2 regions of the Pseudoxanthomonas sp. SORGH_AS_0997 genome follow, and region 2 is predicted to be linked to the other one. Evidence: predicted binding sites of a transcription regulator. Region 2 holds the regulator's gene; the other holds the start of a gene.

Region 1 (5,688 bases), 1.3 Mb from region 2:
GCGCAGGTCGGAAGTGAGCGGGGCCATCTTGAAGTCTCGTGTCGTCGGATCGGTGGGGTACGTGGACCGCCGGGCTGGCAACAAAAAAGCCGCCAGGGTTGCTGGCGGCTTTCGGGATGCGTCTGAAGGGTTTCTTCAGGGTGAACGCGCTCCTTCCTCCGCCTGTGGCTTCGGAAACCAAAAGTAATAGCGGGCGCGGTGTGCGTTCATGGGCAGCATTGATACCACGGCTTTTGCGTCGGCGCGACTGTTTCATCGGCAACTCAGGCAATGCACGATCGGGCCGATCCTTCGCCGCATGATTCAATGCCGCCCATGCCCGCCCCGCCCCGACTGGAAGACCTGCGCCGCTACGCGGTCGCGCGCAGCCTGTTCACCCCGACCACGCTGGCCGGCGCGATCGCGAAGCTGGGCTTCGTCCAGGCCGATCCGATCCGCGCCCCGGCACGCGCGCAGGACCTGATCCTGCGCCATCGGGTCAAGGACTATCGCGCCGGGGACCTGGAGCGCCGCTACGCGCGGCTGCAGGTGGAAGAGGACTTCCTGGTCAACTACGGCTTCCTGCCGCGTCCCCTGCTGGCACTGCTGCATCCGCGCCAGGTCAAGGCCGCCTGGGACGCGCAGACCCGGCGACGGGCCAACGCGGTGTTGGCCTTCGTGCGCGCGCATGGCGCGGTGCATCCGCGCCAGGTCGAGCAGCACTTCGCCCATGGCCGCGTGCGCAACTACTGGGGCGGCTCGAGCAATGCCACCACCCAGCTGCTCGACGGCCTGCATTACCGCGGCCTGCTGCGGGTCAAGCGGCGCGACAGCGGCACGCGGGTCTACGAGGCCGTGGCGCATGCGCCGGCGGACGACGCGCCGGCCGCCCGCGCCGAACGCGCCGCGGCGCTGCTCGACCTGGTGGTGCGCAAGTACGCGCCGCTGCCTGCCGCCAGCCTGGGCTACCTGGCGCGCCTGCTCGGCAGTGGCGCGCCGCATCTGAGCGACGAACTGCGCGATGCCCTGCGCCTGGCGCGCGAGCGCCTGGCCCAGGTGCGCATCGACGGCACCGACTGGTACTGGCCCGCCGACGAACATCCGCGAGCGCGCCGTTACCGCTTCGACGAGCAGCTACGCCTGCTGGCGCCCTTCGACCCCATCGTCTGGGACCGGCGCCGCTTCAGCCTGTTCTGGGACTGGACCTACAAGTTCGAGGCCTACACCCCCGCGGCCCGGCGCCAGTTCGGCTACTACGCCTTGCCGATGCTCTGGCGCGGGCAGGTGATCGGCTGGGCGAACCTGACCTGGCGCGAGGGCCAGCTGGAGGCCGCGACCGGCTATGCGGCGGGCGCGGCGCCCAGCGAGGCGGCCTTCGGCCAGGCGCTGGATGAGGAGCTAGCACGCATGCGCCAGTTCCTCGCACCGCGCTGAGGTCGCCAAGGGACGGGCGCAGCGCGGTCGACGCCGGAAACGAAAAGACCCCGCCTCGCGGCGGGGTCCTTGTCGTACGACAGCAGCGGTGAGGCTGCGCGGCGGACTTAGAAGTCCATGCCGCCCATGCCACCCATGCCACCGCCCGGCGGCATCGCCGGCTCTTCCTTCTTCGGCGACTCGGCCACCATGGCTTCGGTGGTGATCATCAGGCCGGCGATGGACGCGGCGTTCTGCAGCGCGGTGCGGGTCACCTTGGTCGGATCCAGGATGCCGAACTCGACCATGTCGCCGAACTCGCCGTTGGCGGCGTTGTAGCCGAAGTTGCCCGAACCGTCCTTGACCTTGTTGACGATCACCGAGGGCTCTTCACCGGCGTTGGTGACGATCTCGCGCAGCGGGGCTTCCATGGCGCGCAGGGCGATCTGGATGCCGTGGTTCTGGTCTTCGTTGATGCCCTTGATCTCGCCGATGTTGGCCTTGGCGCGGATCAGCGCGACGCCGCCGCCCGGGACCACGCCTTCTTCCACCGCAGCGCGCGTGGCGTGCAGGGCGTCTTCGACGCGGGCCTTCTTTTCCTTCATCTCGATCTCGGTGGAGGCACCGACCTTGATCACGGCCACGCCGCCGGCCAGCTTGGCCACGCGTTCCTGCAGCTTCTCGCGGTCGTAGTCCGAGGAGGTCTCCTCGATCTGCGCCTTGATCTGCTTGATGCGCGACTCGATGCCCGCGGTATCGCCGGCGCCGTCGATGATGGTGGTGTTCTCCTTGGAGACCTGCACCTTCTTGGCGCGGCCCAGATCCTTGATCGTGGCCTTTTCCAGCGACAGGCCCACTTCCTCGGAGATCACGGTGCCGCCGGTCAGCACGGCCATGTCTTCCAGCATCGCCTTGCGACGGTCGCCGAAGCCCGGCGCCTTGACGGCCACGACCTTGACGATGCCACGGATGGTGTTGACCACCAGGGTCGCCAGGGCCTCGCCCTCGACTTCCTCGGCCACGATCAGCAGCGGCTTGCCGGCCTTGGCCACGCCCTCGAGGACGGGCAGCAGGTCACGCACGTTGGAGATCTTCTTGTCGTGCAGCAGGATGAACGGGTCGTCCAGGTCGGCCGACTGGCTCTGCTGGTTGTTGATGAAGTACGGCGAGAGGTAGCCGCGGTCGAACTGCATGCCCTCGACCACGTCCAGCTCGTTCTCCAGGCCCGAGCCTTCCTCGACGGTGATCACGCCTTCCTTGCCGACCTTCTTCATCGCCTCGGCGATGATGTTGCCGATCGACTCGTCCGAGTTGGCCGAGATCGTGCCGACCTGGGCGATGGCCTTGTCGTCGGCGGTGGGCTTGGAGATGTTCTTCAGCTCGGCGACGGCGACGGTCACGGCCTTGTCGATGCCGCGCTTGAGGTCCATCGGGTTCATGCCGGCGGCGACGGCCTTCATGCCTTCGCGGATGAAGGCCTGGGCCAGCACGGTAGCGGTGGTGGTGCCGTCACCGGCGTTGTCGGAGGTCTTGGAAGCGACTTCCTTGACCATCTGCGCGCCCATGTTCTCGAACTTGTCGGCCAGTTCGATCTCCTTGGCGACGGACACGCCGTCCTTGGTGATCGTCGGGGCGCCGTAGCTCTTCTCCAGCACGACGTTGCGGCCCTTCGGGCCCAGGGTGGCCTTGACGGCATTGGCGAGCACGTTCACGCCGCGCACCATGCGCGAGCGGGCGTCTTCACCGAAACGAATGTCCTTGGCAGCCATTGCGTATTACCTCGATTGTTCTTGGATGATGGGAATGAGAGAAAGCGGACGTCGCGCCGGCCTTAGCCGATGGTCGCGAAGATGTCGTCTTCCTTCACCACCAGGTACTCGGTGCCGTCCAGCTTCACTTCCGTGCCGCTGTACTTGCCGAACAGGACCTTGTCGCCGACCTTGACCTGCGGGGCGCGCACCGAACCGTTGTCCAGGATCTTGCCGGCGCCGACGGCGACGACCTCACCCTTGATCGGCTTCTCGGTGGCCGAGTCGGGGATCACGATGCCGCCCGCGGACAGCTTTTCTTCTTCCATACGCTTGATGACCACGCGGTCGAACAGCGGCTTGATGTTGCTCATGTCAATCCTCTTAAGTGATTGATTGGACTAGGAAAGGGCCGGCGATGTTAGCACTCGTCCATGACGAGTGCCAGCACACCGGGAACGCCAAGACCCAGCGCCAGGACGGCTCGGGGGGCTGACAGGGCAGATGGGGCGCTCGGGCAGGCCTTTCAAGGCGGCCGGCGAGAATTTCTTGCGGAGGCGCCTGCGGCAGACGGGGCGATTCGGCGCCGCCAAAAAAAGAAGCGCACGCATGTGCGGCATGCGTGCGCTTCATAGGGAATGGTTGTGGAATCCGATTCCGTCGCGCCTTGACGTGCGCCAACTCCCCCCGCCGACGTCCTGTCAGTGCCAGCGTCCTGCCGGCAGGCATAGAGATACCAATGCGGTTGGGCGAAGCCAAGCCTGTAGCCGACCTAAACGCAGGAAAACTAGTGAGCACAAGGCGCGCAATCCCGCCGAAACCCTTTGTTAGCCCGCTATGGAAAACTTTTGGTTACCAAAAGCGCACCACGTATGCCTATTTTTGGTCACTACGTTAGTATCACTATCCTTTTCCATTCCGATCCGTGGAACGTTTGGCTATGGTCACAAAAGTTTCTGGATGGCGATCGCCACGGAGAGGTTTGATGGATGCACCCGAGCGAGTCCGCATGGCGCGGCGCCTTGCCGGTCTCTCGCAAAGTCAGTTGGCAGAATCCGTCGGGGTGCAGCGCAGCGCCGTGAGCCATTGGGAGTCCCCCAAGGGCAAGAGTCCCAGTGTCTCGCACCTGCGTGAAGTAGCGCTGGCGACGGGCACGCAGTTCGAGTGGTTGGCCACCGGCCGCGGCGCGATGACGCTCTCGCGCGAGGTGGAACTGGATTCGATCGCCACCGCCGAGGCCATTCTGGTCGAGGACCCGCTGGAGTTCCGCCTGGTGCGCGCCTTTCGCGAGGCGCCGCTGAAGGCGCGCCTGTCGTTGCTGGAAGTGATGGAAACCCTGGCCCTGCAGCGCACCGGACGCCCCCGCACCCGCGGTCCCGGCCGCCCGGGCGGCGACGCGCGCGGCGGCTGAGCGATCCGGCCCGGCCCGCGGCCCGCGGCGCGCGGGCGGCGATCGACCTCAGGCCTGGTGCCGGGAAGGCCCAGACACCGGATCGGCGGCAAGCCCATGCCCCTTGCAACACAGTGGCGCCGCCTGCGGGACCAGCCGCTCCGCTAAGCTTGGCCGCATGTCGCTGATCTCCCGTCTGGCCCGTCCGCTGGCCCTGCTGGCCCTGCTCGTCCCCACCCTGCCGGCCACGGCGGCCGACCCGTCCGAGCTGCTGCCGGTCGACCAGGCCTTCGTGCTGGGCGCCCAGGGCAAGCCGGACGGCATCGCCCTGCACTGGAAAATCGCAGACGGCTATTACCTGTACCGGCAGCGGATCTCGGTGGAGGCGCAGGGCGGCGGGTTCACGGCCGGCGCGCTGCAGCTGCCGGATGGGGACAAGCATGTCGACGAGTTCTTCGGGCCGGTGGAGACCTACCGCAAGCAGCTCGATGCGCTCTCTGCCTGGCCAGGCCACGACCGCTGGCCAGGTCACGCTGAAGGTGCGCTACCAGGGCTGCGCCGATGCCGGGCTGTGCTATCCGCCGCAGACCCGCACGCTGCAGGTGGCGGTTCCGGCGGCCGCCGCGTCCGGCGCCGGCACCGGACTGGGCCTGCCGCTCGGCGGCGCCGCGGCCGGGGGATCGACGCTGCTGGGCACGCAGGCCGCCGTGCCGGGCGCCACCGATGCGGCGCCCCTGCCAGAGGCGCAGGCCTTCGCCTTCGAGGCCATCGCCGACGGCGGCAATCAGCTGCTGCTGCGCTTCACTCCGGCCAAGGGCTATTACCTGTACCGCGACCGCACCCAGCTGGCGCTGCACGGCGCCGAGGGGCTGTCGCTGGGCGCGCCGCGCTGGCCGCCGGGCAAGGCCCATCGCGACGAGCACTTCGGCGAGGTCACGGTGTACTTCGACCAGGTCGAGGTGCCGGTGCCGGTGATCCGCGACCGCGCCGACGCGGCCAAGGCCACGCTGGAGGTCACCTTCCAGGGCTGCCAGACCGATGGCATCTGCTATCCGCCGATGACCCGCCAGGTCGCGCTGACGCTGCCGGCCGGCACGGTGACGCCGCCCGAGGCGCGCGCCGTCGCGCTGGCCGCGCCGGTGGCGCTGGAAGCCGGCA
Region 2 (5,688 bases):
AGGTCAGGATCAAGCCACGGGCGTGGCGGTGTTCGGCGTGCAGGCCACGCCGCAGACGCTATTGCACGAGGGCGATCGGGTGGAGCTGCTGCGTCCGCTGCAGGTCGATCCGAAGGATGCCCGCCGTCGCCGCGCGGCGACGCCGTAAGGCGTCGCGCTCAGGCGCGGATCAGCCGCCGCCGCCTTTCTTCTTCTTGTCCTTGGCCAGGTTGGGGCCGAACTGGCGGATGCTGTTGCGGGCCAGTTCCTCGTCCTGGTTGGGGAAGTAGTCGCCTTCCCACTTGCTGACCGCATCGCCATTGAAGAACACGGTGAAGTTCTTCATCTGGGTGTGGCCCAGGCGGTCGGTGCGCTCGGTGGCGGTGTAGTCCCAGCGCTGGGCATGGAACGGGTCGGCCACCGACGGGGTGCCCAGCAGGGCGAGCACCTGCTGCTTGCTCTGGCCGACGGCGAGCTTGTCCACGTCCTGCTGACGCAGCAGGTTGCCCTGGTAGATCGGCTGCTTGTAGATGATGCCGCAACCGGAAGTGGCCAGGCCAAGGGCGGCGATAAGCAGGAATTTGCGCATGAAGGGGGGACGGGTCTGCAAAGGTCGGGAACAAGCCCGCCGATGATACACTGCGCCGCATCGCCGCGACCCAACCGCAAGGCAGCTGGCGTTAAACCGCCAATGAATGGGAGCCCCCCGATGGAATCGCTCGATCTGCGCAAGGTCGGTTTGAAGGTCACGCATCCGCGCCTGCGCATCCTGGCGCTGCTGGAAGAAGCCAAGCCCCGGCACATGACCGCCGAAGACATCTACCGCGCGCTGATGGGCGTGGGCGATGAGATCGGCCTGGCCACGGTCTACCGCGTGCTGACCCAGTTCGAGGCCGCCGGCCTGGTGCTGAAGCACAACTTCGAGGGCGGCCAGGCCGTCTACGAGCTGGACCGCGGCGAACACCACGACCATATGGTCGACATCGACACCGGCAAGGTCATCGAGTTCTCCAGCGACGAGATCGAGGCGCTGCAGGAGAAGATCGCCGCCGAGCACGGCTACGAGATCGAGGAACACTCGCTGGTGCTGTACGTGCGCAAGAAGCGCAAGTAAGCCGCCTTGCTGGATGTGGGGGAAAGGCCGGGAAATCCCGGCCTTTTTTCCGCCGCCCTGTTCATTGAAGGGCGCGGAGCGTGAGCGTCTTGGCTTCGGAGGGAAAGCGGTCCGGCGGGCCGTTTCCCGCACATCGTGTGGGAGGCTTCGGGCCGGAGGAAGTCGTGATCCACGCGCCGTGGAAGCAGTTGTCTCTTCCGATCACCTGGCGGCTTACCTGTAGAGCGGAGCTCGCTCCGCTGCTCTCCGTTCGGTTCGCGGGGAAGGCCCCAGCGGAGCAAGCTCCGCTCTACAGGGGCGGCGTCACGCGCGGTGGGTGCTTTCCCATCCAGCAGGACTGGGCGGCGTCAGTCCACCGCTTCGAGCAGCTTGCCGGCGGCGGCGCGGGCCTCGGCGCTGACCTGGACGCCGCCGAGCATGCGGGCGAGCTCTTCGCGGCGGGCGGCGGCGTCGAGCGATTCGACCGAGGACTGGGTCATGCCGTCCACCGGCGCCTTGCTGACGCGGTAGTGGGCGTGGCCCTGAGCGGCGACCTGCGGCTGGTGGGTCACGCACAGCACCTGGCGCGCGCGGCCCAGGTCGCGCAGTTTCTTGCCGACGATGTCGGCCACCGCGCCACCGATGCCGGAGTCGACCTCGTCGAACACCATGGTCGGCACCGCGTCCGAGCCCAGCGCGGCCACCTCGATGGCCAGCGAGATGCGCGAAAGCTCACCGCCGGAGGCCACCTTGCGCAGCGGCCGCGGCGGCTGGCCGGCGTTGGCCGCCACCAGCAGTTCGACCCGCTCGGCGCCTTGGGCGTCGGGGCGTTCGGCGTCGATGGGTTCGAGCTGGACCTCCAGCTTGCCGCCACCCATGCCCAGCTCGCCGATCAGGGCGGTGGTCTGCTTGGCCAGGCTGGTGGCGGCCTTGGTGCGGACCTTGGTCAAGGCCGCAGCGGCGGCCTTCCAAGCCTGGCGGGCGGCCTCGATCTCCGTGTTCAGGCCGGCCAGGCGCTCGCCGGCGCCGCGCAGGCCGTCCAGCTCCTGTTCGATGCGGGTGGCGACCTCGTCCAGCTGTTCGGGTGCGACGCGGTGCTTGCGCGCCAAGTCGTGCAGCCGGCCCAGGCGGCGCTCGGCGCGCTCGAACTGGGCCGGATCCACGTCCAGGTCGTCGCGGACCTGGTTGAGCAGGGCCAGGGCCTCCTGCAGCTGGATCTGGGCGCTGTCGAGCAGGCTGTCGACCTCACCCAGGCGCGGCTCGTGGCTGAGCACGCGCGCCAGCTCGGCGCGGGTCTGCAGCAGCAGCCGGCTGGCCGAGGGGCCTTCGTCGCCGGACAGGCGGGTCAGCCCGTCCTCGCAGGCCTGGATCAGGCTGGAGGCGTGGGCCTGGCGGCGATGTTGCTGGGACAGGGCCTCGATGGCGTCGGGGCTGAGGTCCTCGGCGCGCAGTTCGTCGAGCTGGTGCTGCAGATAGTTGAGCCGGTCGGAGACATCGCCCTGCGCGGTCAGGCGCTCGCGCTCGGCCAGCAGCGTCGACCACGCGGCCGCGGCCTGGCGCACCTTGGCCAGCTGCGGCGCGCTGCCGGCGAAGGCGTCCAGCAGGTCCAGCTGACGCGGCTTGGACAGCAGCGCCTGGTGCTCGTGCTGGCCGTGGATCTCCACCAGCAGGCCGGCCAGTTCGGCCAGCTGCGAGACCGGCACGGCGCGGCCGTTGATCCAGGCGCGCGAGCCGCCGTCGGCGCGCAGCACGCGGCGCAGCTGGCAGGCGCCGGCCTCGTCCAGGGCGTGCTCGGCCAGCCAGGCCAGGGCAGGGGCGGCCGGCGCGAGCTCGAACTCGGCCGACAGCTCGGCGCGCTGGGCGCCGTGGCGCACCACGCCGGCATCGGCGCGCGCGCCGGACAGAAAGCCCAGCGCGTCGACCAGCAGCGACTTGCCGGCGCCGGTCTCGCCGGAGATCACCGTCATGCCGGGGCCGAATTCCAGGTCCGTGGCGCGCACCACGGCGAAGTCCTTGATGGTCAGGTGTCGGAGCATAGTGGCCGGCATTGTAGGGGCAGGCGGCGCAGCGGTTGAGACAGGCGCGGCCCGGTTGCAAGGGCGGCGGCGGGACGCTATCTAAAGCGTCATGAAGCCCTCAAGTCCGGACCTCGATGCGCGCTCGCGGCAGCTGCTGCGCACCCTGATCGCCCGCTACATCCAGGATGGCGAGCCGGTCGGCTCGCGCACGCTGGCCCAGCACGCCGGCCTGGACGTCAGCCCGGCGACGATCCGCAACATCCTGGCCGACCTGGAGGACGCCGGGCTGCTGGCCTCGCCGCATACCTCGGCCGGGCGCATTCCCACCCCGCAGGGCTACCGGGTGTTCGTCGACAGCCTGGTGCAGATGCAGCCGCTGGCCGAGCGCGAGGTCGCGCGCCTGCGCGCCGAGCTGCCGGCCGGCACCGGGACCCAGGCGCTGCTGGGCAACGCCTCCGAGCTGCTGTCGGCCATGACCCGCTTCGTCGGCGTGGTCGGCGCGCCGCGGCGCGAGCAGTTCGCCTTCCGCCACATCGATTTCGTGCCGCTGGACGGGCGCCGGGTGCTGGCGATCGTGGTGTTCGCCGACAGCGAGGTGCAGAACCGGGTGATCGAGCCGCGCCGCAGCTTCGACCCCTCCGAGCTGGAGCGCGCGGCCAACTACCTCAACCACCATTTCGCCGGCCGCCCGATCGCCGACATCCGCGCCACGCTGCTGCGCGAACTGCGCGCGGCGCGCTCGGAGATGGAAGGCCTGCTGGCCCACGCGGTCGAGCTGGCCGACCACGCGCTGACCCCTTCGGACGATGACATGGTGCTGGCCGGGCAGACTCGGCTGATGGGGGTGCAGGACCTGTCCGATCTGGACCGGCTGCGCGAGCTGTTCGAGGCCTTCGCCCGCAAACGCGAGATCCTGCAGCTGCTGGAGCGCACCATGAACGCGCCGGGCGTGCGCATCTTCATCGGCGAGGAAACCGGCCTGGCGCCGCTGGACGGGATGTCGCTGGTCGCCGCGCCGTATCGGGCCCAGGCCAGCGGCCAGGTGCTGGGCGTGCTGGGCGTGATCGGGCCCTCGCGCATGGCCTACCAGACCGTGATTCCGGTGGTGCAGGCGGCGGCCGACGCGCTCGGCGCGGCAATGCTGCGTCCCGGCGATGACTTGAATCCGTCCGCGCCGACCCCATAGGTGGGGCTTGCGGCGGACATCCGACCGCCAGGACGGAAACCACAGACATGACTTCTAACGAACATCCGGGCGGCGAGCAGGCCGCCGCGCACCCCGACGCCCAGGCTTCCACCGAGGCGCTGCTGCAGGCCGAACTGCAGACCCTGCGCAACGAACTGGACCAGCTGCGCGCCTCGGTCCTGCTCGAGCGCGCCGACCTTGAGAACCAGCGCAAGCGCGTGGCCCGCGACGTGGACAACGCCCGCAAGTTCGCCAACGAGAAGTTGCTGGGCCAGCTGCTGCCCGTGTTCGACAGCCTGGACGCCGGCCTGACCGCCGCCGGCGCCGAGCCCAGCCCGCTGCGCGATGGCCTGGAGCTGACCCAGAAGCAGCTGCTCAAGGTCGCCGACGACAACGGCCTGACCGTGCTCGACCCGGTCGGCAAGCCCTTCGATCCCGAACACCACCAGGCCATCAGCCAGGCCGACGCCAACGGCGCCGCGCCGGGCAGCGTCGTGCAGGTGTTCCAGAAGGGCTATCTGCTGGGCGGCCGCCTGCTGCGTCCGGCGCTGGTGGTCGTGGCCCGCCACGACTGAATGCGACCGGCGGACCTGTCCGGATCGAGATTTTGTGTTCCACGGGCGCTTGAAGCCCACCATCACATCCCTATATCGGGTTCATCGGCAGGCGCGATCCGCCCGCCACACCCCGACAACCACGCTTCCTAACGGAGTCACATCATGGGCAAGATCATCGGCATCGACCTCGGCACGACCAACTCGTGCGTGGCGATCATGGAGGGCGGCAAGGCCCGCGTCATCGAGAATTCCGAGGGCGACCGCACCACGCCTTCGATCGTGGCCTATACCAAGGACGGCGAAGTCCTGGTCGGCGCCTCGGCCAAGCGCCAGGCGGTCACCAACCCGAAGAACACCTTCTACGCGGTCAAGCGCCTGATCGGCCGCAAGTTCACCGACGCCGAAGTCAAGAAGGACCTGGACCTGGTGCCGTACACCATCCTGGCCCACGACAACGGCGATGCCTGGGTGGCCACCGCCGACGGCAAGAAGATGGCCCCGCAGGAAATCTCCGCCCGCGTGCTGGAGAAGATGAAGAAGACCGCCGAGGACTTCCTGGGCGAGAAGGTCACCGAGGCGGTCATCACCGTGCCGGCCTACTTCAACGACAGCCAGCGCCAGGCGACCAAGGACGCCGGCCGCATCGCCGGGCTGGACGTCAAGCGCATCATCAACGAGCCCACCGCCGCGGCCCTGGCCTACGGCCTGGACAAGGGCGACACCAAGGACCGCAAGGTCGCCGTGTACGACCTGGGCGGCGGCACCTTCGACGTGTCGATCATCGAGATCGCCAACGTGGACGGTGAGAAGCAGTTCGAAGTGCTGGCCACCAACGGCGACACCTTCCTGGGTGGC

The links. The regulator HrcA, encoded in region 2, represses chaperone genes, less so after heat shock. The targets are predictions, from matches to a motif close to TTNGCACTCNNNNNNNNNGAGTGCNAA.
Region 1: a site for HrcA is predicted at 3,562-3,588, ahead of groES (co-chaperone GroES). Genes of this name have one in related genera too.

What each region holds. Positions count from the first base shown of each region.
Region 1 covers NZ_JAVIZI010000001.1:2,571,936-2,577,623, forward strand. The annotation lists gene QE438_RS11250 (3-deoxy-7-phosphoheptulonate synthase) at 1-27, opposite strand, end outside; gene QE438_RS11255 (crosslink repair DNA glycosylase YcaQ family protein) at 316-1,413, shown strand; gene groL (chaperonin GroEL) at 1,521-3,161, opposite strand; gene groES (co-chaperone GroES) at 3,224-3,514, opposite strand; gene QE438_RS11270 (helix-turn-helix transcriptional regulator) at 4,126-4,551, shown strand; partial or broken gene QE438_RS11275 (protein-disulfide reductase DsbD) at 4,709-5,688, shown strand, end outside.
Region 2 covers NZ_JAVIZI010000001.1:1,255,854-1,261,541, reverse strand. The annotation lists gene QE438_RS05675 (RnfH family protein) at 1-148, shown strand, start outside; gene bamE (outer membrane protein assembly factor BamE) at 170-568, opposite strand; gene fur (ferric iron uptake transcriptional regulator) at 689-1,093, shown strand; gene recN (DNA repair protein RecN) at 1,441-3,108, opposite strand; gene hrcA (heat-inducible transcriptional repressor HrcA) at 3,200-4,276, shown strand; gene grpE (nucleotide exchange factor GrpE) at 4,324-4,851, shown strand; gene dnaK (molecular chaperone DnaK) at 4,996-5,688, shown strand, end outside.